DNA from 2 places in the Rhodococcus sp. NPDC049939 genome. Region 2 is predicted to be linked to the other one. Evidence: riboswitches for the same ligand, from Rfam matches in the RefSeq annotation. Region 2 holds a riboswitch; the other holds the start of a gene.
The links. Region 2 has a riboswitch for glycine ahead of gcvT (glycine cleavage system aminomethyltransferase GcvT). Riboswitches for the same ligand answer to the same signal wherever they lie in the genome.
Positions count from the first base shown of each region.

Region 1: another riboswitch for glycine. It lies ahead of gcvP (aminomethyl-transferring glycine dehydrogenase); the one in region 2 lies ahead of gcvT (glycine cleavage system aminomethyltransferase GcvT).

Region 1 covers NZ_JBFAMC010000001.1:2,055,748-2,071,141, reverse strand. The annotation lists gene AB0I57_RS09175 (MerR family transcriptional regulator) at 1-296, shown strand, start outside; gene AB0I57_RS09170 (bifunctional nuclease family protein) at 446-919, shown strand; gene AB0I57_RS09165 (MerR family transcriptional regulator) at 1,257-1,850, shown strand; glycine riboswitch at 1,920-2,041, shown strand; gene gcvP (aminomethyl-transferring glycine dehydrogenase) at 2,211-5,063, shown strand; gene AB0I57_RS09155 (metallophosphoesterase) at 5,082-6,236, opposite strand; gene AB0I57_RS09150 (substrate-binding domain-containing protein) at 6,233-7,999, opposite strand; gene AB0I57_RS09145 (saccharopine dehydrogenase NADP-binding domain-containing protein) at 8,243-9,487, opposite strand; gene AB0I57_RS09140 (DUF2784 domain-containing protein) at 9,654-10,088, opposite strand; gene AB0I57_RS09135 (universal stress protein) at 10,159-10,575, opposite strand; gene AB0I57_RS09130 (SDR family NAD(P)-dependent oxidoreductase) at 10,704-12,158, opposite strand; tRNA gene AB0I57_RS09125 (tRNA-Leu) at 12,230-12,315, opposite strand; gene AB0I57_RS09120 (M20/M25/M40 family metallo-hydrolase) at 12,426-13,778, shown strand; gene AB0I57_RS09115 (YbhB/YbcL family Raf kinase inhibitor-like protein) at 13,815-14,342, shown strand; gene AB0I57_RS09110 (quinone-dependent dihydroorotate dehydrogenase) at 14,409-15,394, opposite strand, start outside.
Region 2 covers NZ_JBFAMC010000006.1:90,320-105,713, forward strand. The annotation lists gene AB0I57_RS18715 (ABC transporter ATP-binding protein) at 1-216, shown strand, start outside; gene AB0I57_RS18720 (ABC transporter permease) at 213-1,850, shown strand; gene AB0I57_RS18725 (amino acid permease) at 1,948-3,456, opposite strand; gene AB0I57_RS18730 (hypothetical protein) at 3,735-3,965, shown strand; gene gcvT (glycine cleavage system aminomethyltransferase GcvT) at 4,020-5,132, opposite strand; glycine riboswitch at 5,287-5,378, opposite strand; gene AB0I57_RS18740 (MMPL family transporter) at 5,430-7,607, opposite strand; gene AB0I57_RS18745 (formyltransferase family protein) at 7,604-8,299, opposite strand; gene AB0I57_RS18750 (non-ribosomal peptide synthetase) at 8,296-11,328, opposite strand; gene AB0I57_RS18755 (NAD-dependent epimerase/dehydratase family protein) at 11,377-12,417, opposite strand; gene AB0I57_RS18760 (hypothetical protein) at 12,414-12,710, opposite strand; gene AB0I57_RS18765 (fatty acid CoA ligase family protein) at 12,707-14,371, opposite strand; gene AB0I57_RS18770 (hypothetical protein) at 14,371-15,273, opposite strand; gene AB0I57_RS18775 (3-oxoacyl-[acyl-carrier-protein] synthase III C-terminal domain-containing protein) at 15,275-15,394, opposite strand, start outside.

The DNA of each region.
Region 1 (15,394 bases), on a different contig from region 2:
CAGGTCTGGTCGTCCCCGGGCCGGCGGGCTTCTTCGACGAGGATGCGGTGACACTTGCGCGGACGGCTGAGGCGATGTCAGCGTTCGGGCTCGAAGTGAGGCACCTGAGGGCATTCAAGCTCGCAGCCGATCGAGAGGCAGCATTGGTCGCGCAGATCGCCGGACCAGTTGCCAAAGGCCGTCACGAGGGGGCGCGCGACAGGGCAGAGGAGATGGTGCGTGAATTGGCGGCGCTTTCTCTGACGTTGCACACCTGTCTGGTGAAGTCGGCGGTTCGGGGCGCGCTCGACCGATGACGTGAACTCGGTGCCCGTTCCCATCTCGGTTTTCCCAACAGCGCTGTGCTCGAACGGCTGTACGGTCGAAGCGTGGGCACGAATCGAATAGAATCCTGATATGGCATGGTGTGCCGGGTACGAATGATCTAAGGGCGGAGGCAGACGCGATGAGCGAAATGCACGTAATCGGCGTTCGTGTCGAGCAGCCCCAAAATCAACCCGTGTTGTTGTTGCGCGAATCCGAGGGCGAACGGTATCTACCCATCTGGATCGGCCAGACCGAGGCCACGGCGATCGCTCTCGAACAGCAGGGTGTCGAGCCGGCACGTCCACTCACTCACGACCTGATCAAGAACCTGATCGAAGCCTTCGGTCGTACCCTCAAGGAAGTTCGTATCGTCGACCTCCGCGAGGGCACGTTCTATGCCGACCTCGTATTCGACGAGAACATTCGCGTCTCGGCTCGGCCTTCGGACTCGATCGCCATCGCACTCCGGATCGGGGTCCCGATTTTCGCCGACGAAGCAGTCCTCAGCGAGGCGGGTCTGGTCATGCCGGACGAGCGTGAGGACGAGGTCGAGAAGTTCAAAGAATTTCTCGAGTCGGTTTCACCTGACGACTTCAAGGCTACGGACGGTTAGGTCGGCGGCGGACCAACGCTTGGGCAGGGCAGTAACGGTTCAGGTTCACTCGGCGCGTTGCGTTGACCCCGACTAGCCGGAGTCATAGCGTTCGCTGTAGTGATTTTCCGTCGTGCAGATCGATTTTCTGCCGTGCGGATTAGGTCGGGCGTACGCTGAATAGGTTCGGGGTACGGACTTGCTCGATGTCACTGGTGGTGCTCGCGCCTGTCGAATGTGGTTGTGGTGTATGCGCCGCGAACATTGACTGCGCGCGTCACAGACGCGCTGATCGTTGGGTTCAGTGCAACGTGCGAGAGGGAGTAGTCAGTTGGGAGATCGGCCGCAGGAAAATGCGCTGAATCTTGCGCCCGGCGACAGCGTTGCCGGGGCGGAATTCAGCTCCGAAGAGATCCAACCGGGTCTCTTTCCGGACGATACCGTGCCTGACGACCTTGTCGGATACCGCGTCCCCATCGCCTGCCAGATCGCGGGCATAACATATCGTCAGCTTGATTACTGGGCTCGCACGTCTTTGGTGGTGCCATCCATTCGCAGCGCTGCGGGTTCAGGCAGCCAAAGACTGTACTCGTTCAAAGACATTCTTGTCCTCAAGATCGTCAAGCGCCTGCTCGATACGGGAATTTCCTTACAGAACATCCGCGTGGCCGTCGATCACCTTCGCAGGCGTGGTGTTCGGGATCTGGCCAGGATCACACTCTTCTCGGATGGGACCACGGTCTACGAGTGCACATCGCCCGAGGAAGTCGTCGACCTTCTTCAGGGAGGACAGGGCGTGTTCGGGATCGCGGTGAGCGGTGCGATGCGCGAATTGACAGGCACCATAGCCGATTTCCCCGCAGAGCGCGCCGATGGCGGCGAGAGCGAGCAGAGCCCGGAGGACGAGTTGGCGTCGCGCAGGAAGAATCGCGCGAACCGCAAGACGGGCTAGTCGGCGCGTCCACTACAGAAGGCGCCGCGCGTAACCGTGTCAGTGGCCTGGCATAGACTGATGTTGCGTCGACGCCGTGCGGGAGAGTTTCGGGCACCGCATGCACTGTCAGCAGTCTTGTGGGGGTCCGGACGCCGAAGGAGCAATACCTCCCCGTCAATCTCTCAGGCAGACAGGACCGTGCGGGCTCCGACGCCTCTGGAAAGCGGTGGGAGCACCCACCCGCCGACGGGGAAAGGGTCGTCATCGCCAACGACGGCACCGAATCTCTCAGGCGCTCGACCCGAGCAGGCGACAGAGGGGGAGGGACGTACCGCCAGGCGGTGCGTGTCCTGATCCTCCGAACTGCTGGGAGTTGTCGTGATCGACGCTGGAAGCCGTACATTCGCCGACCGTCACGTGGGCCCGAATGCTGCGGAACTTGCGCACATCCTCGAACTGATCGGAGCTGAGTCGCTCGACGATCTTGCGTCGAAGGCGGTTCCCGCCGCCATCTTGGACGGGGTTTCGCGTGGAATCGCTGACGGTCTCGACGCATTGCCGACGCCGGTATCCGAACATGAGACGCTGGCCGAACTATCTGCGCTGGCCGCGCAGAATACGGTGGCGAAGTCGATGATAGGACTCGGCTACTACGACACCCTCACCCCGCCCGTCCTGGTCCGGAACATCATCGAGAATCCGGCCTGGTACACGGCTTATACCCCCTACCAGCCCGAGATCAGTCAGGGTCGCCTCGAGGCTCTGCTCAATTTCCAGACGATGGTTGCCGACCTCACCGGCATGGAGGTCGCCAACTCGTCAATGCTCGACGAAGCGACCGCCGCCGCTGAGGCGATGACCCTACTTCGACGGGCGAGCAGGAGCACGTCTTCTAGGTTCGTGGTGGACGCCGACCTCTTCCCGCAGACTCTTGCGGTGATCGAGACGAGAGCGGAGCCCCTCGGTATCGAGATCGTGGTAGCGGACTTGTCCGAGGGACTGCCGGAGGGTGACTTCTTCGGTGTTCTCGGGCAGCTACCCGGAGCATCCGGACGTATCGTCGACTACACCAGCACGATCGCCGCGGCCCACGAGCGCGGCGCCCTGGTGGCCGTCGGTGCCGACCTGCTGGCCCTCACTCTTGTCACACCTCCCGGAGAGATCGGTGCGGATGCGTGCTTCGGCACCACCCAGCGGTTCGGTGTTCCGATGGGCTTCGGCGGCCCACACGCCGGTTATCTCGCCGTGCACACCAAACACGCCCGCCAGTTGCCGGGACGTTTGGTGGGTGTTTCTGTCGACGCCGACGGTGACGCGGCCTACCGCCTGGCCCTGCAGACTCGTGAGCAGCACATTCGCCGGGAGAAGGCGACTTCCAACATCTGTACTGCGCAGGTACTGCTCGCGATTCTCGCGGCCATGTACGCCAGCTATCACGGTGCCGAGGGACTGAAAGCCATCGCTGTGCGCGTTGCGAACATGGCACATTCTCTTGCGGCTGCCTTGCGGAAGCTGGGCGTCACGGTGGTTCACGATCAATTCTTCGATACTGTTCTCGTGCACGTGCCGGGCCAAGCCGCGGACGTTGTAGCCCGGGCGAAGGCATCGGGGATCAACCTCCGGTTCGTCGACACTGATCATGTCGGTATCTCTTGTGACGAGGCCACGACGGAGGCCGACCTGGCAACGGTGCTGGCTGCGTTCGGTGGCGCCGGCGCCGCAGTCTCGCAGGAAGGGATTCCTGTTCCCGATGCGCAACTCCGCGGCTCTCATTACCTGCAACACGAAGCGTTCACCCGGTACCGCACCGAGACCGCGATGATGCGATACCTGCGGGCGCTGTCGGACAAGGACATCGCACTCGACCGCAGCATGATTCCCCTCGGTTCGTGCACCATGAAGCTCAATGCCGCCGCAGAGATGGAAGCAATCACGTGGCCGGCGTTTGCTGGATTGCACCCGTTTGCGCCTACCGAGGACGCCCCCGGAATCCTCCGCATCATCAAAGACCTCGAGGATTGGCTTGTGGCAGTGACTGGCTACGACGCGGTCAGCCTGCAACCGAACGCTGGGAGTCAGGGCGAATACGCCGGATTGCTCGCGATCCGCAACTATCACCTCAGCCGCAACGACGACCATCGAGACACCTGCCTCATCCCGTCGAGTGCGCACGGCACCAACGCCGCATCCGCTGTGATGGCAGGCATGCGCGTCGAGGTCGTCGCATGCCGTCCCAACGGAGATGTGGATGTCGACGATCTTCGGGCGAAGATCGCAGATCATGCCGAACGCTTGGCTGCGATCATGATCACTTACCCGTCGACGCATGGGGTGTACGAGCATGAGATCGCTGACATCTGTGCTGAAGTCCACGATGCCGGCGGGCAGGTCTACGTCGATGGTGCCAACCTCAACGCTCTCGTCGGACTCGCCCGGCCTGGCCGTTTCGGCGGGGACGTGAGCCATCTCAACCTGCACAAGACATTCTGCATACCGCACGGCGGCGGCGGCCCGGGCGTCGGTCCGATCGGTGTTCGCTCGCATCTCGCGCCGTTTCTGCCGGGTCACCCCTTCGCCCCCGAACTCGGCACTGCCGGCCCGGTATCCGCAGCCCCCTACGGCAGTGCATCGATCTTGCCGATCACCTGGGCGTACATCCGGATGATGGGTGCCGTGGGCCTGCGCCGGGCCAGCCTCACCGCTATCGCCTCGGCCAACTACATCGCACGTCGTCTGGACGAGTACTTTCCCGTGCTCTACACGGGCGAGGGCGGAATGGTGGCGCACGAGTGCATCCTCGACCTGCGTCAGATCACCAAGGACACCGGTGTGACTGTCGACGACGTCGCAAAGCGCCTCGCCGACTACGGGTTCCACGCACCGACCATGAGTTTCCCGGTGGCGGGCACGTTGATGGTGGAACCAACCGAGAGCGAGAATCTCGAGGAGATCGATGAGTTCTGCGAGGCGATGATCGCGATCCGCGCCGAGATCGACCGCGTGGGCTCGGGGGAGTGGCCGGTGGACGACAACCCACTGCGCGGGGCCCCGCACACAGCCGGGTGCATCGCAGCCGAGTGGAACCACCCGTACTCCCGCGAGACAGCCGTGTTCCCCCGCGGTAAGAACAGGCCGAAGGTGTGGCCTGCGGTGCGGAGGATCGACGGTGCACGCGGCGACCGAAATCTGGTGTGCTCATGCCCACCGATCTCGGCGTTCGAAGGAGCCTGACAGTGGGGCCCTGCCGGATCAGTCCTCGCGCACGAGTTCGAGGATCGTGATCTCCGGCGGGGCCCCCACCCGCACGGGCGGACCCCACGCACCCACACCGCGCGTGGTGTAGAGGACGGTGTCGCCGATCCGGTCGAGGCCCGATACCGAAGGCTGCTGCAGCGTGACAAGATAGCGAACCGGCCACATCTGCCCACCATGTGTGTGGCCGGACAATTGCAGGTCGACTCCCAGATCGGAGGCCTCGAGAACCTGCCGTGGCTCATGAGCGAGGAGCACGACGAATGTCGATGGGTCGTGTCCGGAAAGAGCTGCGTGAAGATCGGGCTTATATGGGTCTGGGCTCGTGTAGTCGTGGACGCCCGCGATGTCGATGGCCGCACCTGCCCGGGTGATTGTCGTGTGTTCGTTGCGCAGGGTGCGAATGCCGAGACGGTCCCACACATCGAGCCACCGGCCACCGTCGTCGGCATAGAACTCGTGATTGCCGCTGACGCCGAATACTCCGAGCGGGGCCTCGAGGTCTGCGAGCGGCTCGAGATCGGGTGCGACCTTGGCAACGGTCCCGTCTACCAGATCACCGACGATCGCGACGAGATCCGGCTTCTCGGAGTTCACCAGGTCGACTGCCTGTCGAGTGAATCCGACTCCACGCGCCGGCCCGACGTGGAGGTCGGACACGAGGGCTACGCGAACGCCGTCGAACTCGACGGGAAGGCGCCGCAACGGCACCCGCACTTGCACGATCCGTGGGCGGGCGGCCGCCGACGCTCCGAAGCCCGCGGCACCGACAGCACCTACCACGACGAGAGCGGTGGCCAGACGCAGACTTCGCCGCCGGGACAGGTCGACACGTTCACCGTTGTCAGCATGTCGCAGACGTCCGACGAGTCGTGTCGCCGGTGACAGCAGCAGCACCAGAACCAGTCCGAGTACCAGATAGAAGCCGATGCCGAGCCACACCCAGCCCAGGTAGCCAGGGAAACGCGCCCATGCGGGGTCGAAGACGTCGCCGCTGCCGACACCGATGGTGGCGAGAACCCAGAGAGCTACGAGAACGACGTCGACGATGGTCGACCACGGACGGGGCATCCGAGTGGCCCGAACGAGTCGGCGGTGCAGCCACCACGTGAGCAGCGCCAGGAATACGGAGAAAGCCAGCAGTGTCGTCATGACAGGAGCTTGTCGATTGCGATCTGCAATGCGGGGCCGTCGGAGGATTCGATCTGCTCGAGTGAGCCGCCGGTGCGATCGGCCACCATCTGCAGGGTCTCGAGGTCGGGATTCTGGCCGATCGTCACGATATCGATGCGCACGGGCGCCGAAGGTGTAAAAGTCTCGGCGATCGACGTGAGTAGAGCCTCACTGGTGACGGAGTCGTCATCATTGCCGCTGTCGGTGATGAGCAGGACCGAGTTGATACGGTCCGGTGTGTATCCGTCGACTGCATTCTCGTAAATGGCTTCGAGCGAAGCGTAGGTTGCGGAACCGGTAGCCGGTTCCGCTCTCGCAAGCCGGTTGCGCAGGGCCTGTCTTCTGGTTCCCTCGATGTAGCCGCCTCCGGAGACGGGTCCGGTTGCGACGAGAATGTTGTAGGGCCGGGAATCGCTGAGGTTTGTGCTGTACTCCCACAACCCGAGATTCAACGTGTCCGGGGATTGATCGAGCCGGTCTATCAAAGCCGCCGTTGTGTTCTCCAGGCGCGTTGCGGATCCTTCCTGGTCACCCATCGAACTGGACACGTCGAGCAAGATCGTCGATGTGCGTTCGATGACCGGATTCTGGATCACCTGCATCAAATCAGTGGCGGCCGCGGCATCGGCCGGAACCAGGGCGGATTCGAAACTGGGGAAGGTGAGTGTGGTGTCGCCGGGATGTTCCAGTCCATCGACGCGGAACCCTGCATCAGCCAACACTCGCGCCTGCTCGGGTTGACGCACGAAGTCCGCGAACTGTGCTGCGGCGCGACTCTGTGTCTCGTCGATCGCCTGACCGGACAGGATGACCGCGGGGTGATCGGCGACGGGTGTCGCACCCCGGGGTAGGTATGCGGTGAGGTCGGTCCCGGGAATCTGACGCAGCGTCTGGTAGACCTGCTGCTCGGTGGCGGCGACCGCGTGGATCCCGGCTGCGGTCGGGTCACCCTGCTGAGCAAGTGTGGTGAGCGCGTCCCGTGTCGTCGTCGGCTTTGCTCCTGGAACGGCTTCGTAGCCGAGTACCAACTCGCTGAGCGCGGACGTAACTGGTGTGGAGCGCGCCTGCTCCGGCGTCACCGGGCCTGCCGCGCTACCCGCAACCGCGGCGGCGATGGATTCCACTGCCATTTCGGTGCTCTCCGCGCCTGGCCCTCCGGGAAGTGCCATGCCGAGGGGTGGAATGGAATCATTGCCGCTCTGCAGCGACGGCAGATCGTTCCAGTCGACGGACGCTGCCGCCAGGGCACTTTCGATGTCCGGCCCCACCGCGAGAACCACGGGACTGGTCGCCAGGCCGCGCGGCTCGCCGTCGATTACTCCGGCTTCTGAAATCTGACTCACCGAATGCGAACTCGACGGGATCCACAGTGCCGGGCGAGGACCGAGTACGGCTGTGTCCCAGGTGCCATTCATGCCTACGGACAGGGCATTGCGGACCGTATCCGAGGCTACGGATGTGACCGTCACCGTCACGCAGTGGTCGCGGACAACCGGCCCAGTTGCGCTGTAGCGGTCGGCGAGCGTCTGGATCTGGGGTGCAATGTCGGGATCAGCGGCGACCGCGAGCACGGAGTCACCTTCGACACATGCGTTGGCAGCAGCAATCCCCTGGTGGGTGATTCGGTCGCGGAGTTGGAACCAGAAGACTACTCCCAGGACGAGCACGGCGACCAGACCTAGCGCGATCACGGGCCCCTTGCTGATACCTCTGGCGCGCGAGTCGTCGCGATGCTGCCCCACGTACTTTCTCCTGCTGCTGTCCGATGTTTCCCCTAGCAGTGTAGTGATGCGCCCGGGGGTGCCGAGAGTTAGCCGAAGGGGCCGCCGCAGTGGGCGTGAGCGGGTGAGGACTCCGGGACCGTGTGTGGGTGTCGGACTGCGCGAGCTTTCGCACCTGCTGCTGAAGAGCCGAGTTGCGCGTGAGGTCTGGCAAGCGAGGAGGTGGGCGCGTGCGGTGACGATCCACCGCACGCGCCCATCGACTCACAGTTTTCGCGCGGAGATCTCGAATCCGGCATCGCGTAGCCGGTTCACCAGAACGTCACCCAAAGCCGTTGCGGGTGTGAGGACCCCGGCGGCGTCCGGCAGCGCGTCACCACCGAGGACGAGGCTCAGTGCGGATTCTCCAAGCATGACCGCGGTGGCGCTGTATCCGGGGTCGCCCTTCGCCCCCACTCGTGACGTGTACCGGGCGCCGCTCGTCGTGGTCGTGTACAGGTCCACCGTGAAGTGGCCCTTGCGCTGGCTTTCCTCGCTGGGACCTTCACCAGGTGAGGGCAGGACGCGGTCGAGAACGTATCGGGTGGGCGCGAGCGTCATGCCGACGAGCAGACCGCCGAGTCCGGCGGCGACCGCACCCGCGAGCACTGGCGAAGCGGGGGAGGACCCGACGCTCATCACCTCGCGGTACTTGAACTTCCGCCCGTAGGCCCAATCGCGGAGTGCGTTGCTGCGACGCACTATCCGAGTGTTGTAGGACGCCATGACGAAGGGTGCCTGCCACCCCTTCACCTCGGGTGCGACGTCGCCTCCCTTCACCACGGTCATGTCGGGTTGCTTTCCGAGGTCCGGTTCCCGTGAGCGGTCGGGGCTCAGCGAGTACGGTGAGGCCGCGAGGCGACGCAACGACGGATTCTTCTTCGACACATCGACTTGGGTGCGCATCGAATCGATCGTGCCGCCGCTCACTCCACCGCGCATGGACGTGACAACGAGTGTTGTATCGGTGAGTTCGCCGGCGCCGGCGGCCTGCACGGCCTCATACAGCACGTGCGTGCCCAGATCGGACGGTATCGAGTCGAACCCGCAGGAGTGCACGATCCGGGCGCCGGTCTCACGAGCCCGATCGTGGTTGGCATCGATGCTGTCGCGGACGAATAGAACCTCACCGGTCAAGTCCACATAGTCGGTACCCGAGTCCGCACACGCCGCGGCTAGGCCGTGTCCGTATTTCGCGTAGGGGCCCACCGTGGTTGCAACGACACGGGTACGGCGCGCCATATCCGCGATTGCGTCGGAGTCGTCGGAATCGGCAACTATCACGGGCCACTCGGCTGCTCTCGGGCCGAGGGAGGATCGCACCGACTCGAGTTTGGCGGCAGATCGTCCCGCGAGCGCGATGCGGACGCCGTCCGGAGCGTGTTGCGCAAGGTAGTCGGCGAGAAGCTTGCCTACGAAGCCGGTGGCCCCGTATACGACAAGGTCAAGTTCACGTGTGCTGTCGGTCATGGCATGACCCTACTAGTCGGGTGGCGGCTGTCTGGAAGGGCATTGCTGTGGTGATGGTGCGCCTCGCGAATCCAAGCGCTGGCGGCACGCGAAGTTGAAAATACTTAGAACGCAACGGAATATGCCGGCGGTCATGGCACCGAACCGTGAACCGGATTGGGAGAAATCAACCGCCGGTGTGGTGAGGGCTGTGTGAGAACTGGAGGCTGCGGTGCTGCGCTGTGGCAGTTCCACGGGCCCTGATCCGGAGAACTATGTACCCGAGCCAAGAAACGATGACGCCGAGCGCCACCAGGGTTTGGACCAACCCCGCAGCAGCCTGGGGATAGACGACCCCGGTGAGGTAGTGGTCGATGAATCCGGTGGAGGGGAGTGGGCTCTGCCCCGCCTGGACCCGGGCCCAACTCTCGAGGTGTGTCAACGGGCAGTCGATGCCGACGAGGAGACCGGTGAATCCCCACGTTGCGGCGGCAACGTGAAGAACGATCGTGCGCGGCCAGCGCCACGCGAGGAAGCCGCCGAGCACGACATACAGGATGAAGGTCATGTGCATGGCGGCGGTGACATCTGCGAGTGCACCGAACAATGCTGCGTTGCCCATCGATGCACCCCCTTGTGTCCGAGTATCTCTATCTATTTTATGCGTTTATGCTGCTGTTCGGGGCTGAGGCTCAGGCTGCGCTGTACGCATCTTCCTTGACCACCAAGATCGGAACCTCGACCTCGAGGAGGAGGCGTTGCAGCCATCGTTCGAGGAGGAACTTGCCGATCGGGGACTGGCGCCGCATGCCTACTACCAATAGGTCGGCACCGCTGCTGTCGACGAGTGACTGAAGGGCGCTCAATTGATCCCCGTTGTGCTCGTTGGTGCGCAGTTCCCAAGGCGACTCACCGACCTCGCCGTTTTCGAGAACGGCCTGAACCTCGGCGCGAAGAGCGGATCGGTCGGACTCGGTATCGCCGCCGAACGCGTCGTCCAACACGTGCAGGACCTCCAACTGCTCGTGTCTTCGAATGGCGATGCGGGCGGCATAGACGATCGCCGCCCTGCCTTCGGGACTATCTCGGTGGACAACGGCTATCGCCATCACGTGCCTCCGTTTCGACGACGTACGAACCCATTATCACCGTGCGGAGAAGGGATCGGTCCCGTCGAAGCTCGAGCCAGATGTTCTCGCCGGGTCGTGTTCACCAGGCGTGCTGGAACCGTGCGCGATCACCAGGGGGAGGGTTGGTAATCCTTCAGGAAGCAGCCGTACAGGTCGACACCCTGCTCACCCTGGACGATCGGGTCGTAGACGCGGGCGGCACCGTCGACGAGGTCGAGAGGGGCGTGAAAGCCTTCGTCGGCCAAACGCATCTTGGTGTAGTGCGGCCGCTCGTCTGTGATCCAGCCAGTGTCTACCGCGGTCATGAGGATTCCGTCTTCCAGCATCTCTTTGGCACTGGTGCGGGTCAGCATGTTCAGTGCAGCCTTTGCCATGTTGGTGTGCGGGTGGCCAGGCCCCTTGTAAGCGCGGCTGAACTGTCCCTCCATAGCGGAGACATTGACTACGTATTTGCGGTGGGCCTCGGATGCCGCCATAGCGGCACGAAGTCGGGAGACCAGGATGAATGGGGCAACCGAGTTGCAAAGCTGAACTTCGAGGAGTTCGACCGGGTCGACTGCCTCCACAGTCTGGACCCAACTGTTCGAGTGTGTCAGGTCGGGCAACAGTCCCCCGGCGTCGACGGCGAGGCTTTGATCGATCCGATCCGGTGATGCCGACTTGGCAACGAGCGCTAGTGAGCTGATCGCATCGGGCGACAGTCCGGAACCAGCCGTCGCCGACACATCCGACAACGAGCCGGTCAGGGCGGAAGGGTGCGCGTCGCTCGTCTTCCCGAACGTCAGGACATCGGGAAGATCACCTGTTGGGAGTGCGCCGGACTCTGCTTCCACCAGCGCACTGTATGCGCCGGCAGAACGACGCACCGTCTGCGCCGCATTGTTGATCAGAATATCCAGCGGGCCTTGCGCCGCAACGGAATCAGCTAGGGCTACCACCTGAGCAGGGTCTCGCAGGTCGATGCCCACCACCCGCAACCGGTGAATCCAGTCGCCGCTGTCCTCCATCGACTTGAACCGTCGGATCGCGTCGTTGGGGAACCGGGTGGTGATCGTCGTGTGTGCGCCGTCGCGGAGTAGACGCAGCGCGATGTACATGCCGATCTTGGCGCGACCCCCGGTCAGCAGAGCCCGGCGCCCCGTAAGGTCCGTCCGTGCGTCTCTCTTCGCGCGACTCTTGGCTGCACAGTTCGGGCAGAGTTGGTGGTAGAAGGCATCGACCTGGGTGTAGCGCTGCTTGCAGATGTAGCAGGGGCGGGGCCGGATCAATGTGCCGGCGATGGCGCCGTCGGTATTCGATGTCAGGGGGATTCCGGCGGTCTCGTCGTCGATACGGTCGGGTGATCCGGTCGCCGTCGCGGCCACCACACGGCGGTCGGCCTCGGTGGTGGCGTTGCGGGCCGTGATCCGCCTTCTCTTCTTCAGCTTCTTGAAGAGGTGTCCCACAGCCCGCTGGAGGGTGATGGAGTCGGGATCCGAATCGTCGAGGCCCGCCGCCTGATCGAGAACCCGCAAACAGATCTCGAGATCCGCTGGATCGATTGCCGTTGTTGCTTCACCCATCGAACTTCGCCTCTCACGAAGAAGGCCCCGGTTCGATGAACCGGGGCCTTCTCGTCTGTCTCAACTCAGAGTGTCCGAGGGGGGACTTGAACCCCCACGTCCGTTAATAGGACACTAGCACCTCAAGCTAGCGCGTCTGCCATTCCGCCACTCGGACCTGCGTGCTCCCTTTCCGGGGTGCTGAAAAAGATTAACTTATGAAGCGCCACGGCCCAAATCGCACCTCGCACCGCAGCATTTGTGCTGTTCAGGTGGTAGGAAAGTGGGGTGCCAACAAAACAGAGAACCCCAGGCCAGGGTAGCGCCGAAGCTGAGGTCGTGGAGCTCGTCAGTGCACTGATCCGATTCGACACCAGCAACACAGGAGAGCTTGCCACGACGAAGGGCGAGCGCGAGTGTGCGCAATGGGTGGCAGCCAAACTCGAGGAAGTCGGATACGAGACCGAGTACGTGGAGTCCGGGGCGCCGGGGCGCGGCAACGTGTTTGCACGGCTGAAAGGCTCGAATCCAGACCGCGGTGCGCTGATGCTGCACGGCCACCTCGACGTGGTGCCCGCCGAGCCTGCCGACTGGCGTGTTCACCCCTTTTCCGGCGCCGTCGAAGACGGCTACGTATGGGGTCGCGGAGCTGTCGACATGAAGGACATGGTCGGCATGATGTTGGCGGTCGCCCGCCAATTCAAGACAGAGGCAATCGTGCCGCCACGCGATCTCGTGTTCGCATTCGTGGCCGACGAGGAGGCAGGCGGTGCGTATGGGTGCCAGTGGCTGGTCGCAAATCGACCCGACCTTTTCGAAGGGGTAACCGAGGCGATCGGCGAGGTCGGGGGTTTCTCCCTGACCGTTCCACGCCCGGACGGTACCGAGCGGCGGCTCTATCTCGTGCAGTCCGCCGAGAAGAGTCTCAAATGGATGAAACTGACAGCCAAGGGCAGGGCCGGGCACGGCTCGTTCCTGCACACCGACAACGCCGTCACCACCCTTGCGCAGGCGGTCGCTCGGCTGGGAGCACACACGTTCCCGTTGGTCGTATCGGATTCGGTGGCCGAATTCCTTGACGTGGTGGGGGAGGAGACGGGGTTGGACTTGAACCCGACGTCGCCGGACATTGATGGTGCGCTCGAAAAACTTGGGACTATCGCAAACCTCATCGGAGCTACCCTGCGCGACACCGCCAATCCGACGATGCTGTCCGCTGGATACAAGGCCAACGTCATTCCGCAGACTGCGGAGGCAGTGGTCGACTGCAGAATCCTGCCCGGCAGGCTGGCAGAGTTCGAGGCGACTGTCGACCAGCTCATCGGACCAGACGTCGAGCGCGAGTGGATTACTGACCTCGACTCCTACGAGACCACGTTCGACGGTGATCTCGTGGATGCCATGAACAAGGCGATCCTCGCCCACGATCCGGGGGCCCGGACGGTGCCGTACATGTTGTCGGGAGGAACCGACGCCAAGGCGTTCGCGAAGCTCGGCATTCGATGCTTCGGATTCTCCCCGCTGCAGTTGCCACCCGACCTCGACTTCACCGCGCTGTTCCATGGTGTCGACGAACGAGTCCCTATCGATGCACTGAAGTTCGGCACGCGCGTGCTGGAACATTTCCTGCGCCACAGCTGACCCCGAGACACCGATACGAGAAATGAAAGGAACCGCATGTCGAATCCGTACGATGCACTACCCGATCTGCCAGGCTTCGAGCTGACATCCACCGATGTCACTGACGGTCAGCCACTGAAGAACGGCCAGGTCAGCGGAATCTTCGGCGCAGGCGGCCGAGACGACTCACCACAGTTGTCGTGGTCAGGTTTTCCGACTGGGACCAAGAGTTTCGCGGTGACCGTGTACGACCCGGACGCGCCGACCGCGTCCGGGTTCTGGCACTGGGCCGTGGCGAACATTCCAGCCGAGACGACCACTCTGGCGACCGGTGCCGGTGACGACACCGGCACCGGCCTCCCACACGGTGCGATCACATTGAAGAACGACGGCGGCCTGCGCCGTTTTCTCGGCGCGGCGCCACCGCCGGGCCACGGACCGCACCGCTACATCGTCGCGGTTCACGCTGTCGACGTGGAGGCTCTCGACGGCGTAACGGAAGACTCGACTCCCGCCTTCCTGGGTTTCAATCTCTTCCAGCATTCCCTTGCACGGGCCACGATCACAGGGACGTACGAGCGGTAGACCGACCTCGAAAGGTGCCCCGGCGAACCGGACGGTCGTGTCGGGGCACAGTGAGGTCGGAGTTGGTCACCGGACGGCGCCCGCCCCGATTGCGTCGGCGATGTTGCGGTAGCCCGCGGCGCGCACCTTTTGGGCAAGTCCTTTGTGGATACGGCGTGCCCAGAAGGGGCCACCGTAGATGAAGCCGGTGTATCCCTGCACCAGGGACGCGCCCGCCAGAATGCGCTCCCATGCCTGGTCAGCTGTCTCGATGCCGCCGACGGAAATCAACACCAAGCGGCCGCCGGCCCGCGCATGCAGGCGGCGGAGTACTTCGAGAGACCGTTCGGCGACCGGAGCGCCGGACAATCCGCCCGCACCAATCGCGCTGATCTCCGCTTCCGGGGTCTTCAGACCATCTCGTCGAACTGTCGTGTTGGTTGCGACGATTCCGGCGAGATCGAGTTCTATGGCGAGATCTGCGACCGCGTCGACGTCCTCGTCAGACAGGTCGGGAGCGATCTTGACCAGAACCGGGATGTTCACGGTGTCGAGGACCGCGCGCAGCAAGGGCCGTAGCGATTCGACGGCCTGGAGATCTCGCAGTCCTGGTGTGTTGGGTGAGCTGACATTGACCACCACGAAGTCTGCCAGCGGGCCGAGGAGTTGTGCACTCGCCGTGTAGTCGGCAGGTGCGTCAGCAGCGTCGACCACCTTGGTCTTGCCGATATTCGCAGCGATCGGAACACCGGGCCGCCGCCGGCGAAGATGGTTGGCGGCGCTACCCGCGCCGTGGTTGTTGAAACCCATCCGGTTGATCAGCGCGCGATCGGCCGGCAACCGGAACAGTCGCGGCGCCGCATTGCCGGGCTGTGCCTGGGCCGTGACAGTACCTACTTCCGCGAAGCCGAAACCGAGGGGACCCCACGCGTCGACGCCCTTCGCGTCCTTGTCGAATCCGGCAGCGAGCCCGAGCGGGGCCGGGAAGTCGACCCCGAACACCTTGTTCCGCAGAACCGGATCGTCCACGACGAGTACCTTGGCGACCAGTTGGCGCAGGGGCGCAAACCGGG
Region 2 (15,394 bases):
AGTTCCATTGAGGGCGTGGCAGATATTCATCTGGACGGGTCGACGCTGAATTGCCAGGTCGACGGCGAACATCTCGGTGAGCTCATTCGTGTGCTCGGCGGAATCGGTGTTCGTAGCCTGGTCAGTCAACCGCCCACTCTCGAGGAGCTCTTCCTCCAGCACTACGAGATCGATGACGCCCCGAAGTCCGACACATCGGAGAGGGTCTCAGTATGAGCATCGCCACGACTCCTCGCGCCCGGGCCGTCGAACCCGTGCCGACATCTGCATCGGATTTCACTGGGACACTCCACTTTCTGCGATTGTTCATCCGCAGAGATCGGATTGTTCTTCCGCTATGGATTCTGATCTTCGCAGCCACGCCCGCAACGTATATCGTCAGCACCGTCGCCATCTACACCACTGCAGACCAACTCGCGACGTTCGCTGCGACGACAGCGGCCAGTCCCGCGCAGATCGCAATGTTCGGGCCGATATTCAGCTCGAGCCTGGGTTCCGTCGGGTTGTGGAAGGCGGGCATCTATTACACGCTGATCGCGCTGGCAGTCATTCTCACGTTCATCCGCCACACTCGTGCCGAGGAGGAGAACGGCAGGGCTGAACTTCTCGACTCCACTTCCGTCGGACGGTACGCCAGTTTTACCGCGGCGCTCATTTTGACTGGCGGTGCCTCGGCCGTCACTGGGATACTCTGCACAGCAACCTTGTTGACGCAAGACGTTCCAGCGGCCGGATCAGCTGCCTTCGGTGCTTCGCTGGCCTGCTCTGGTCTGGTCTTCACCGGCGTGGCCGCCGTGTCGGCGCAGCTGAGTGCCGGCGCCCGCGTCGCTCGCGGCGTCGCGCTAGCGGTGCTCGCTGCGGCTTTCGCGTTGCGGGCGGTGGGTGATGCTGGTTCGGGCACACTATCCTGGTTCTCGCCCCTCGGTTGGGCCCTGCAAATTCGTCCGTACGCCGACGAGCGTTGGTGGGTAGTGCTGCCCAGCCTTGCTGCGACAGCCGTACTCGTCTGGGTGGCGTATGTTCTCATTCAGCGTCGTGATGTCGGAGCAGGACTGATTGCCGAGCGGCCTGGCCCCACGACCGCATCGCCGACGCTGGCAGGAACTTTCGGGCTGGCGTGGCGGATGCACCGGGGCACGTTCGTGGCTTGGACGGTGGGTCTCGGGCTGTACGGCCTGCTCATCGGCAGCGCTGCCAACGGGATCAGTGGACAGTTCGGTGACAGTCAGGAGATTCGCGACATGATGACCCGGATGGGTGGATCAGCGTCGCTGGAAGAGTCGTTCATCGGCTACGCCTTCACGATGGTCGGGATTGTCGCGGCGGCGTATGCGATCTCCGCGTCGCTGCGTCTGTACGCAGAGGAGAACGCCCAACGCCTCGAATCAGTGACTGCCGGCCCGGTTGGCCGTGTCCGCTTGGCGGCGAGCCACGTTGTTCTCGCGTTGCTCGGACCTGCGATCGCGGTGGTGGTGGCCGGAGCGACGGCAGGATTTGCCTACGGCGTTTCCACCGACGATGTGGGAGGGGCCGTGCCCGCCATCGTCGGCGCGGCCCTTGTGCAGATTCCTGCAATCTGGATGCTCGCAGGGGTCACGGTCTTCTTGTTCGGTGTGATGCCGCGGTTCACACCCGTGGCGTGGGCAGTGTTGGTGGCGTTCCTCCTGATTTTCTTGGTCGGATCGATCGCGCAGTTCCCTCAGGCGGTGCTCAACCTCGAGCCGTTCGGCCACACGCCCAAACTGCCGGGCGAGGAGTTCCAGGCAACACCGATTCTGTGGCTGCTTCTCATCACCGCAGTGCTGATCGCGGTGGGTTTGACCGCGTTCCGGCGGCGCGACCTGCGCTGAGATCCAGCTGGCCGTGCGTAGCGGCATAGCTCACCAGCTATGCCGCTATGGTGCAACCGCATACGAACGTACGTATTTGCGCGAAACGGTATCCGCGTCAAGCGCCGCCGGCAGGATCTTCGGAGCCGCTCACGGGTTGGGGCTGCAAAGGCATTTGCTCCTGATCCTGGTGTGGTGGCTGGATCTGCTCTCGATGAGCAGCAGCCGTGGCGTGAGCGATCCCTCGTGGTCGCCCCTGTCGTACCCACATGATGTACATCGCCGCGGCCAACAGCAGCGAGGCTGCCAATGACACCATCGGTCGGCCACGTGCCAGGTTGACAATCAGCGTGAACGCAACGACCGCAGCGCCGAACAGATTGACAAGCAACCAGCCCGTCTCGGCTTCTCGGTGGGAGAAGCGCGCCATTGCGATCAGCCCCATCAGGAAGCTGATGAATACGGCCACGGCGTAGTAGAGCACTAATCGTTGATCTTGCGCCCCGCCGGCGGTGGTGATCGCGAGGGACAGGATCGCGAATACGACCACTCCGAAATACGGGGTGTAGTGGCGGTTCGTGCGACCGAGCGGGCGCGGAAGAATCCCGAGTTCCCGGCCGGAATCGTCGGTGCGGCGAGAGAGTGCTTTCAGTAGTCCGGGTCCGGCCTGAAAGGACGACGACGCTGCCGAGAGTAGGAGCAGGGCTGTTGCACCCTGGAACAGACCGTAGACGGGTGGAGGTACCGAGGCTTTCGCAACGTCGGCGATGAGCGTGGAGCCTGTGTCGGGGATGTGTCTACCGAGATGAACGGTTGCTGCAGTCAAGCCGATGGTGATTCCGCCGACGATTGCGAGCGTAAGCCACAACGTGATCTGGCCGAATCGGCGGCGTCCGTCGTCGTCGAGCTGGCCCAGTTGGGAGATGGCCGAAGACGGGGCTTCCACTCCGGTCGCCAAGGCCATCGCGACTGGGAACGCCAAGGCAATCGACAGGGCGGGCGTGTGAGGTGCCCGGGCGACAGTGTCGGCGGTGTTCATTGGAGTGGTGAATGCACCCACGATCACCAGTACGGCGAACACGATGAATACAACCGTCAATACAGCGAAGACCGCCCGGCCCAGATTTCCGAACCAGGTAGCACCCGCGACGAGCAGAATCAGTCCCACCGCCAGCGGAATTCGCCACCCGGATAATTCCGGCGCATAGTCGATGATCGCCGATGTTCCGGCAGAGACACTGATGGCGATTGTCAGAACGAAATCGACGATCAGCGCCCCGATGGGTAGGAACGCCCATCCCTCGCCGAATGCATCACCCGCTGCCGCGGCGGCGTCTCCCCCCATGGGGTATCGCGCGACCAATCTTTGATAGTTGACGATGATGAGGCAGATGATTGCGACTACCAGCGCCATCGTGGCCATGAGCAGTCCGAGGTCGCCGCCGAGCGCCCGCAGGGCCGCTTCGATCGCGTATGCCACCGACGACACCGGATCGGCCATGACAGTGAACGCAAACGCGAACAACAAGACCGAATGCGAGGCCGAAAACCGGCGAAGCCTTCCGCTGCCTGGTACACGTCGCCCGGGGTGCGCGAGGCCGGACGTGCGTGCCGAGAATCCCTCCATTGCACCGTCCTTCCAGAACCGCGACTACTTCGAGCGGTGCTTCCGGGATTGATTCGTTTCCCAAAACACCTGAATCATTCCTACCGAATAATCGCGTTACTGGCCGTTCTGGTGCGCCGCCCCGCTCCTCACGACCGGTAGGCACGGCGACCGAGCGGCGGCTCCGCGTTGCGGTTCGGATTGCGACCAGGCGCGTATCGTTCCCTCGAGCGGCCAGTTGGTACCGGGCACGCGGAGCAGACGTCATCAGGCGCAAGTGAGGGGAACTCAGGAGAACCATGCCCGAACCGCTCGAGCCCATGAACATGATCGTCCAGCCACCGAGCGGTCGACCCCGGAGAAGCCCGCTGTGGGCTGCCACCATCGGAGTCGGTGCAGCCGCTACCGTGTTCCTACCTGCGTTCGTCGACTGGACGTGGTGGTGGAGTGCTGCAATCGCTCTCGTTGTCATCGGCGCCGTCGAGCTCGGCGATAGATTCCTTCCGAAGACCTTTACCACTCGAAACTGACGTGCTGAACAACGCGTGCCCCGAGATCGAGAAGATCCCGGGGCACGCATGCGTTCAAGAGCGTCGATAGAACTGTGGCGAGGCGACCACGAACGGCTCCTTCTTGCCACGAATGTCGACGGTGAGTGCGGTGCCGGGTTCGCGGTGCGCGACGTCCACGAATGCGAGCGCGATCGGGTGTCCGAGGGTCGGCGACAGGGCTCCGGAGGTGACCGTGCCGACCGTCCCGCCGTCGGCGTCGTGGACGGTGTAGCCGGCGCGGGCGGCCCGGCGACCGCCTCCCTCGAGTCCGACCAGCACTTTCTGCGGGGCTTGCTCGGACAGTTGCTGCAAGGCGTTGCGCCCGACGAAGTCCTTGTTCAGGCGGACCACTCTACCGAGCCCGGCTTCGAACGGATTCGTCTCCAGGTTCAGCTCGTGGCCATAGAGTGCCATGCCGGCCTCGAGGCGAAGGGTGTCCCGGCAGGCGAGGCCCGCAGGCACGCCCCCGCGCTCGGTGGTGGCATCGAGCAGCGCGCGCCACAACTGCACAGATTGAATGTTCGGTACGTAGAGCTCGAATCCGTCCTCGCCGGTGTAGCCGGTGCGGGCGAGCAGGACGTCGACATCCGCAACCACCGCGCGCGTCACGGCGTAGTACTTCAACTCAGCCACCGCTTCCGCCTGCTGGCCGGAAACGAGAGCCTGGACGATGTCTTGCGCGGACGGTCCCTGTACCGCAATCAGCGCGGTTTCCGAGGACTGGTTGTCGACTGTCGCCGAGAAGTTCTCCGCGCGGGCCGTCAGCTCGCGGTACACCGCCGATGCGTTGGCGGCGTTGGCTACCACCAGGAAGTGCTCGTTGGTGAGTCGGTAGACGACGAGATCGTCGATCACGCCACCGTCTGAATTGCACAGGAGCGAGTACTTGGCCCGGCCGACCGCGATCTTCGAGAGTTCACCGGCCAGCGCGTAGTCCAAGAGGGCGCCGGATTCCGTTCCGGTGACAGCGATTTCCCCCATGTGCGAGAGGTCGAACAGGCCGGCCTTGGTGCGGACCGCGTGATGTTCGGACAGCTCGCTCGAGTACTTCAGCGGCATCTGCCACCCAGCAAAGTCGGTGAAGTGGGCGCCGAGCGCACGATGCTCGGCGAGAAGCGGGGACTCGGGGGTCGTGGTAAGGGTCATGCGAGGGCCTCCTCAGGGGTGTCGGCTATCGCCGAAGAATCGGGCACACCTCCCCGCTCTGTCCTGGAACCTGAGAGATTGGGCTACCGCAATCGCGGCAAGCTCTTCACCTTCGGTAAGCACCGGCCTAGCTGATGCTGTTCTCCAGAGTTGCCTCTTCGCTGCGGTGCTGGGCCTGAGAGATTCCCGGGGAGGAAGTTGCTCCTACGGCACCTCTCGAGATGGAGGTTCTCCCGCTGCGTGTCCACGGCGTCTTCAATTGTGACTTGCCAAACAGTACACCGCCTGCGTGTTTCGTCAGTGCTTGACCTCGAGCGCAGAGAGGTCGTCGTCAGCTGACTGTGCCTTGCCGTCGTCGGCCGCTGCCCGATTGCCCGCAGTCCGCGCTCGAAGGAACGCAGGACCCCACCAATTGGCCTCACCCATGAGCTTGACCAGGGCGGGCACGAGCAGCATCCGCACCACGGTGGCATCGAGTGCGAGGGCGATGATCATCGCCATTCCGATGAACCGCATCGGCGTCAACTCCGAGAGAGTGAAGGCACCGGTGACGAGGATCAGCAGTGTTGCCGCGGCGGTGACAACGCGGCCGGTTCGGGTGGCACCCACGAGGATCGCTTCTTCGGTTGTGGCGCCGGCCTGTTTGGCCTCGACCATCCGCGAGATGAGGAACACTTCGTAGTCGGTGGACAGTCCGAACACCACCGAGATCACCAGGACCACCATTCCCGCCGGCAGGGGTCCTTGGCTGACATCGAAGACGTCGACGAGATGGCCGTCGTAGAACACGAGCGTGAGGATGCCAAATGTCGCGGCCAGACTCATGAACGCCACCGCAACCGCCTTGATCGGCAGGACGATCGAGCCGAACGCCAGGAGCATCAGCAGGAATGTGGCGATAGCCATGATGGCGAGCATCACCGGGAGCCAGGTGATGATGGCATCGACGCCGTCTGCGGTGATTGCGGTCAGGCCGCCGATCTGAACGCTGATCCCTGCTGGTGTTTCGAGGCCGCGTATCTGCTCCACTACCTTCATCGCGTCCTGCGAACGGTCGGGAACGGAGAGACGTGCCTGTATGACGGTCATGTCATCTTTGCTGCCGGCGAAGATGACGTCCGTGACGCCGTCGACTCCCGACACGTCGCGATGTAGTTGGCTGATCGCGGCCGAGGTGGGCGTGGCGCCGTCCGTACTGCGGGCGAGGATGATGACTCCGCCGTTGGCGGCGGGCAATTCCGCGGCCAGGCTCTCCGCGCCGAGACGGGCGGAACTGTCCGGGGGAAGCGCGGTGTGATCGACATCGCCGAGCTTGACACCGAGTACCGGTGATGCGACCAGCAGAAGCACGGAGACGATTCCGAACGCCACCGCACCGGGGCGGCGGAGTACGGCGCTGGTGATCCGCCCCCAGAACCGCCGCGCCCTGGCCTCACCTCGCTCGAATGTGTCCTTGCGCCAACTCCACTTCCCGATACGGTGGCCGAGCAGAGCGAGCGCCGCAGGCAGTGCCGTCAGCGATGTCGCTGCGGCCACGGCGACGGCCGACATGGCGCCGAATCCCAGAGACTTGAGTACGGCTTGCGGGAAAACCAAAGTTCCGGCAAATGCACACATGAGCAGCAGTGCGGAGAACGCGATGGTGCGCCCGGCAGTGCTCAGAGTTCGGGTGAGCGCGGATTCGACGTCGGCGCCGTCGCGGGCCAGCTCCTCCCGGAATCGGCTGACTATGAATAGTCCGTAATCGATGGCCAACCCGAGCCCGAGCAGGGACGCGATGTTGACGGCGAAGACGTTGACGTCGACGAACTCGGAGATCAGCCGCAGCGAGGCCAGTGCGCCGAGAATGGACATGAATCCGACGGCCACCGGCAGGGACGCGGCCACGAGGCCGCCGAAGACCACGACCAGAACCGCGAGCGTGACCGGTAGTGACAACATCTCGGCGAACAACAGATCGCGCTCGGACTGTTCGTTGATTTCCTGAGCGAGAGCAGTGAACCCGGTGATCTCGGCGTCGATACCTGGCACGGTGAGGTGCGGTGCGATGTCGGTGAACGCGGCGAGGCGTTCGTTCTCGTCTCCGGCAGCGAATACCAGTGCCAGTGCCTTGGTGCTGTCTTCGGAACGCAGGAACTCTGCGCCGATCGGGGTGTTCCAATAGGTGACTACGGGGCGGTCCAACAGCTCGGCGTCGATCCCATCGATGCTCCGGTGTACTTCGTCGCCCAGGTCGTCGATGCTGTGGCCGTCCGGAACTGTGTACACGGCCACCACATCCGGTGTCTGCCGTCCGACGTGCTGCTCCAGGAGTTTCTCGACCTGAACGGACTCGCTACCCGGGTCGGAGTAGCCGCCCGCACCCAGGTTGTTCATCACGGACGAGCCCCATGCTCCTGCGAGCAGAACTATGGCAATGGTGCTCAGCAGTATCGTCCAGCGCCGCCGCAAGACTATCGAGGCCCAGTAGTTCACGAGTGCACGCTTTCGGTCGTGGCAGGTACCGCGAGCGCGGCTGCCAGCTCGGGGTACAGGTGGGTGAACACACCCAGGTTGGCGGCGCGTTCGAAGCCGGGATTGCCGCGATGACTGGCCAGCTCTTTCAGGCGTGCGCGCCCGTAGTAGCCGCCGCTGGAGGAGGGCGAATCGACCGGCGTGAGCGTTGCCGATACCGCGAGGTCGAGATTGCGTTCGAACAGGGTGTGGCAGGCGCGCAGTCCGGTCAACATCACCTCTTGAAACCGGTCTTGCGGTGAAATCGGGAACTCTTCGACATCGAGGACGGCGCCGGTGTCGATACCTCGGTCGACCTCGTGGAGCGTTGCTGCGTAATGGGTTTCATCATTGAGGAGTGCGTGTGTGATCGCGATTTCAGGTAGACCCCGGTATGCGGGGAGCGGCCCGTTGTGGATGTTGTAGATCCGTAGGCCGAGGTCGAGAACTGGGGCACGCAGGATAGACGGGTTGTTGATCGACCACACCACGTCGTCGCTGCACGCTGCCTCGATCATCGCAGCCACAGAATTGACATCGTCGACTTCGGCGATGGGAAACCCATCCGGACATGTTTCTTCCGGACGGACGCAGACGAGATCGACACTGTGGCCCGAATTCGCGGCGGAGCGGACGGCACGCCAGAGCAGAGAACCTCCGCCGATGAAAATCATGCCCGGACCCCATTCTCGCGCGCGGACATCGCGGCGGCATGTACCTCGGTCAGGGTCATGTTGGTGACAAGACCCTCGAGTTGCTTGACGAACAGTGCCTCGCCGGCAGGACCGACGATGGTGGACGAGATCCTGGAGAGCATTTCGAGGGAGGCGAGCGAGTCGCCGCCGAGCACGAAAAAGTCCGAGTCCGGCGTCAGCTTGTCGGGGGTGATTTCGAGGATCGCGGCCCAGATCGCGACGATCTGGGCGAGCTCTTCTCCCTCGCCGCCTGCCGACTGTGCCGACGGTGATTCGCTGGACTCCCCTTGGCCCGCGTTCGGGATGCTCGACAGGCGTGCCAGGTCCAGTTTGCCGTTGGCGTTGAGGGGAAGAGTGTCGACGACCTGGATCGTGGCCGGGATCATGTAGGGAGGCAGCTGCTTTGCCAGCTGCTCGCGCACGGCGACTATATCGATGTCGGCGTCTGTATGTGCGACGACGTAGGCGATGAGCGCGTTGCCGCCGGACTCGGTCCGGCGGCCGAGGACTGCGGCCCGGTCTATTCCGTGCACCCGTTCAAGGGTGGCCTGCACTTCTCCGGGTTCGACTCTGTTGCCGCGGATCTTGACCTGGTCGTCGACACGACCGACGAAATCGAGAGTTTCGCCGGGCAGCACCCGTCCGAGGTCGCCGGTACGGTAGACCCGTTCGCCACCGGGCAAGGTGATGAACCGCTCGGCGGTCAGGTCGGGGCGACCGAGGTACTCGCGGCCCACCTGCGGGCCGCCGAAATACAGTTCGCCGATCTCCCCTGGCGCAACGGGTTGCCGGTGCTCATCGAGAACGAAGACGGGAGTGTTGGCGCAGGGCGGGCCGATGGGAACCGACGGCGCGTTCGGGTCCGGGTCGCTGCCTATTACGTGGGTGGTGCAGGCGATGGACATCTCGGCCGGTCCGTAGCTGTTGACCAGTCGGGTTCCGGGGCCGAAGAATTCGCGTGCTCGCGCGGCGAGTCCGGGCAGGAGGCGTTCACCTGCGATGATCACCGTGCGTGGGCTGGGCGGGGCAATGCCCAGCCGGAGGATGGTCTCGAGCAGGCTCGGGGTGAACAGGAAGGTGTTGGCACCCGACTCGCACAGCATTTCCTCGAGCGACAGATGCGAAATATCCTGGGGAACAAGGGTGAGCGATCCTCCAGTCAGCAAGGAACTGAAGAACGCGCAACAGGCCAGGTCCGCCGCTGGGGTGTGGTGGTGGGCATACCGGGTCTCCGGGCCGAGGTGCCACCACTCGATGGCGGTATCGACGAAGTTGACCAGGCCGCGGTGCGGAATGAGGACGCCCTTGGGCCGACCCGTCGACCCGGAAGTGTAGGTGACATAGGCGATATCGTCGCCACTGATTGTCGTCGTCACCGGTGATTCTGTGTGGGTCGGGAGATCGTCGAGATCCAAGACGGGGATGTCGGTATCGATCAGGTGCTGGTGTTCACGCCCGGACAGCAGGATCTGGGCACCCGAGTCGGCCAGGATTGCGGCGAGGCGGTCGCTGGGGTGCTTCGGGTCCAGTGCCAGAAACGCCGCACCGGCGCGCATGATGCCGAGCTGTCCGGCCACCGCCGCGGGGGTGCGTCCGGAGAGGATCGCGACGACCCCACCGGTGCCGACTCCATGATCGGCAAGGGTGGCCGCGATCGCGTCGGTCCAGTCGTCGAGCTGGCGGTAGGTGTACTCGCCGCCGGGTCCGCTGACCGCCACGGCATCAGGGGTGGCAGAAGCATGGCGGCGGAACCGGCTGTCGGCGGTATCCGCTGTCGGCGCCGTGGTGAGGGTCGGTAGCGCAGGTTCGACGGCGGCGGGTGCCCCAGACTCTGCGTCAGGTGTGGAGAGTGCGTCAGTGAGGCGGTCGAGAAGCGCGTCGAGGCGCTCACTGACGCCGTCGCCTGCGCGGCAGGAGACACCGACTTCGGTGGTGGAGCCTGTTTCGGAGATGACGAACGACATCGGTACGAGCCCGGTGTGCACCGGTAGGGGGCGCGCGCTCGTGGCGATGAAGCCGGGCGCCGACAGCTCGTCCAGGTCGATCTTCCCGGCGTGTGAGACTATCGCCGAGACCAGGTTTCGGTTCATACGGGCACCGAAACGGTGAGCTGTGGTGACGATGGCACGAGTGACCGGTGCGGGAAGCCGTGCGAGGCCGCCGTTGTCCATCTCGGCGAGTTCGCGACGGTCAACGAGCTGGGTGAGGATCTGAGCGTGGACTTGCTGCCACGTGACCCCGGGGTTGACGTCGACGAACAGCGGTAGAGCAAGATTCGCGGTCGATCGAATCGCCGGATCGTGACGGCGGAGGTCTACCGGCACCATGAAACGGGCCGGGATATCGAGTTCCTGAGTGAGGTGGGCACAAATCCGGGCGACCACGGCCGGTGTCGTGGCCGCAATGCTGCGGTGCCGCCACAAGAACCGGGAATCGCGGGGAGCAGGCCCGGTGGAGCCGAGCGGGGCCCGGCGGGTCGGCAACAGCTTGGTGGGTGCGCCGTCGGCACCGATGCGGGCGACGAGGTCATGGTCTGCAGTCGGATCCTGTGCTCCGAGCGGTTCTTCGCCCCTCAGTACCCGGAAGATATCCCCCGTCCACAAGCCGAGGCCCTTGGCGTCCATCACACCGTGGAACGCTCGGACGATGATGGTGGTCTGCGAAGCGGCGCGGGCCAGGACAACCTCGGTCGTGGCGCGTTCGTCGGCGCCGAGACTGCTCTGGAGGATCGGATCACTGTCGAGATCATCGAAGTCGATGGAGTGATCGATGACCCGCACACGTGGGGTGCGATTCGAATCGATCCAGTTCCGACCGTCGCGGACCAGCCTCGAGCCCGGACAAGCCGCAGACGCCTGATCGACGGCGGCCTCTAGCGCGGCGGGACTGACCACACCGGTGCCGGTGACGACCAGCTGGATCGCGAACGGCGCGGCGAGCCGCTGCGTCGCGAGATAGAGCTGCTCGGTTGCGGAGATCGGGCGCTGAAACGGGGCGGTCGCGGTCACTGGATCTCTTTTCGGCGAGGGCAGGAACAAGATGGAGTGAAGTCGGGGTCAGGACAGATCGCGAGTCAATCTGGCCAGGCCGCCTTGTGCGTCGACCCACTCCCTGAATCGATGCATCCCGGCTGTGCGGTCGATGACGGGCGTGTAGCCGAAGTCCCGTTCGGCGGCGCTGGTGTCGAACGTCGCCGAGCGTGTCATCAGTGCAAACACGTACATCGACAGCGGCGGCGAATAGCGGCCTGCGAGGTACGGGATGGTCCACACGCGGTCGAGGACCTTCACGATCGCGGAGGCCACGCGCGGGTTCACGCTCCGGTCGGGCATGGTGAACCCGAAGTCCTGGCAGACCTCGGCCATGTACGGCCAGATGTTGGTGACTTCGGCGTCGGCGATGAAGTACGCCTTGCCGCCGATGTTGTCGGAGCCGGCCGCCTTGATGGTCGCGTCGACGATGTTGTCGACGTGGCACAGTGAGGCGAACACGTCCCGGCCGCCGGACAGGTTCGGCAGCGTCCCGGCATGGGCGCGGGCGAGGAGCCGGATGATCGGACCCGAGCGGTCGCCGGGCCCCCAGATCGCCCGTGGCCGGAGCGCGCAGGTTGTGAATCCGTCCTCGTTTGCGGCAAGGACGGACTGCTCGGCTGCGGCCTTGGTTTCCGAATAGAGGTTGAGGAACTTCGTGGGATACGGCGCGGTCTCGTCAAGATTGATCTGGTCGCCACCGTCGTAGCTCATCAGCGCGCTCGGGCTCGAGATGAACACGAACCGCTTGGCACCATTGGATTTGGCTGCCGCGAGCAGCACGCGGGTCGCCGTGATGTTCTCCTGCTCGAACTGGGCGCGGGTCCCGCGCTCGTCGACGCGGGCAGCGCTGTGGACGACCACATCGATTCCGCGGGTGGCGGCTTCGAGGGATGCGGGGTCGGTCAGGTCGCCGTATCGGATCCGAAACGCCGACGTGTCGCCGAGGTCTGTGAGTCGGCTGGTCTTTCGGACGAGGATCGATACGTCGTGCTCGCCGTCGTCGGCGAGACGGCGCGCGATGTTGCCGCCGAGGAACCCGGATGCTCCGGTGACGAGGAACTTCACTCGGGGATCTCCTTCGTGTGCGACTGTTTGGTCGGCTGCTGCGTGGTCCACCAGGTCATGCCGAACAGCATCGTCAGGGCGGCGGTGGCGACCGGCGACCGTTGCCCGCCGCTGGCCCGCAGCGCGGCCGGGATCTGCGCGGCGTGCACGACGATGCTGAGGAACGCATCGATCCACCAGGTCGTCCGGGCGAGGGGGTGTTGGAGCGGACGCTTGCGGGCGGCGCGGATGGCACCGTAAGCGAGGTAGAGCCATCCGGCGATCGGGATAGCGCGCAGCAGAAGTGTTTTCATCGAGTCACCACCGCATGTCGGTCCAACTCGGTCGAGGCCCAGGCAGCAAGTTGCTCACGACCGATCTTGGCGTTGTGTCGGATATCTACTGGAAAGCGCGGGTGAATGAGAAAGGTGTCGATTTCAGCGGACAACGGGTTCTCGGCGGCCCGGGCTCGTACCGCGGCCAACGTCTCGACCGGATTCGCGCCGGGGGCGAGTTCGATGCACAGCACCGGCCGCTGTCGGGGGCGTTCGCCGACCCCTACGAGTGCGGTGCGGGCGACACCGTCCACTGCGCTGAAGATCTGCTCGACCTGCACGGGATACAGGACACCGCTGCTGGTACCGACGCGCTGGGACTTGCGGCCGCAGAACCAGATTCGGCCTTGGCTGTCGATCCGGCCGAGGTCTCCGGTGCGATGCCAGACCCGGTCTCCGTCACGGATCTTCCCGATCAGGTTCGCTTCTGGAGGCCAGAAGTAGCGGGTACTGACGTTCGGACCGGAAACGACGATCTCCCCCACCCCGACGTCCAGCGGTTGAGCCTGGCTCCAGCGCGGCAGCGGATCGTCGTCAACGGCGATGATGCGCACCTCGACACCGTCGACAGGTCGACCGATGCAGGTGCCGGCTCCACCCCTGGCCTGGTCTGTCAGCCCCGAGAGCAATTCACGTGACTCGATCGACGACATCGGGATCGCCTCGGTGGCCCCGTAACCGGCGTGGACCTGAGCCGCGTCCGGAAGTACGTCGCGCAATCCGGTGATGACTCTGTCGGGGACCGGGGCACCTCCCGAGAACACCGCGCGGACCGTCGACATCGTCGACTTGTGGGTGCGGGCGTGCTCGAGTAGCGGGCCAAGTACCGCGGGTGAGGCGAATAGTGTGGCCACGTCGAACCGGTTGATCGCGTTGACGACATGCAGCGGATTGGTGGCACCGACCTGACTGGGAATCAGTGGCGGGAGCACGATTCGGGCACCGAGGAGCAGGTAGAGCATGCCGAACATCGGAAGGGTGACCAGCGCGGACTCATCCTCGGTGACTGCGGTCATCGACTGGGTCTGCGCCAGCATCGCTTCGAGGTTGCCATGCGTCAGTTCGACCGCCTTCGCCGGTCCGGTCGAGCCGGTCGTGAACGCGATCATCAACAGATCATCGGCGGCTGGAATTGCGTGCTGCGGTGCGCGGCGGTTGGGGATACGTCCGGCGGAGGCGAGAGTGCGGCCCCTCCACGCCCAGCGGCGTCCGACCGTGACAGTCGCCCGCACATTGGGGAACGCGCGCCGGAACAGCACGCGCACGGCATGGGCCTGCGGGATCCCGATGAAGGCTTGGGGGTCGACGGCAGCCAGGCAGCGCAGCATGGGACGCAATCCCATTCCCGGGTCGATGACCACTGGGACTGCCCGGGCCTTGAACAACCCGAAAAGGATCGCGTACAACTCCGGGCCCGGGTTGACGAGCACGATCGTCCGGGTACCCGCCGCAATGCCGTCAGCGGTGAACTGTTCGGCCAGGGCATCCGACCAGGCGTCGAGTTCGGCGAACGTCAGATCGGTATAGCTGGGCAACGCGTCGGTCGGGCCGTCGGCGTAGGTCACCGCGGCCGCGCCCGGCCGACGACGGGCGATATCCGACAGTCTGTCGAGCCAGCAGGTGAGGCCGGATCTGGTCATCACGCCGCCATTACCGGGACCCGATACACGGTCGCTGCTGCGCTCGGGCCTGCGCCTGCAGCAACGAACAGCGCACTCGTCACGTCTTTCATCCCGTCTGCTGTAACAGCGCGGTGGTATGCGAGTGTCAGTGCGGCGGTGTGTGTGTCACCGGCGACGCGCGGCTCTCCGTCGACACCGAGGCTGCGAATGCCGAGCTTCTCGGCCAGCGCGGTCTGGAAGCCGGATGTCGGCTGGGAGGAGATCAGAACCGTGGTGGCCGGGTCGATGCCGGAGCCGTCGAGTGCGCGTGTGGCGACCGAGACGGCGGCGTCGAGAATCCTGACGTCGAAGTCGTCGGCGCGAGCCACGGTCATCGCCGTGCGGCCGGTGGTACCCATCGTGGACATGTCGACGAACCCCTCGACAGCGGGTTCACCGTCCAGGAGATCAACATGCACTGGTCCGAACCCCTCTGGCCGGTCAGTGTGTTCGAGCAGCATCGCCGCACCGGCGGTGGTGTACGGGAAGCCCTGGGGCGCTGCTGCACCGGTCATCGACGGGTGGGTGTCTCCGGACACGACGAGGACACGCTCGGTTGTCGCCGTCTCGAGCAGGCCGGACGCCACCTGGACCGCATTGAGAACACCGCACGCACCGTTCATCAGGTCGAAGGAGAACGACTTCGGATCGGTCTCGGTGTAGTCGAGGCCGATACCGGCGGCCTTCTGGATCAGCGCTGCGATCGCGGGCTCGACCATGTTCGAATCTCGGTAGATACCGGTGTTGATCAGCACACCTACCTGCTCGGGGCCGATCGACGCCGCCTCGAGAGCTGCGCGAGCGGCCCTCGAGGAGTGCTCGATGACGCTGGCGGTGTCCGTGTCGTGACTGACACCGGTTGCTGTGATGATGACGCCCATGTCAGGCCTCCAGAGACGAGATCGTGGCCGACAGGTACCCGGTGACGACTCCGGATGCGGCGGGCACCATCAGTACCTTCGACCCGGATGGGATGTTGCCTTGCCGCAAGTGGTCGTGTAG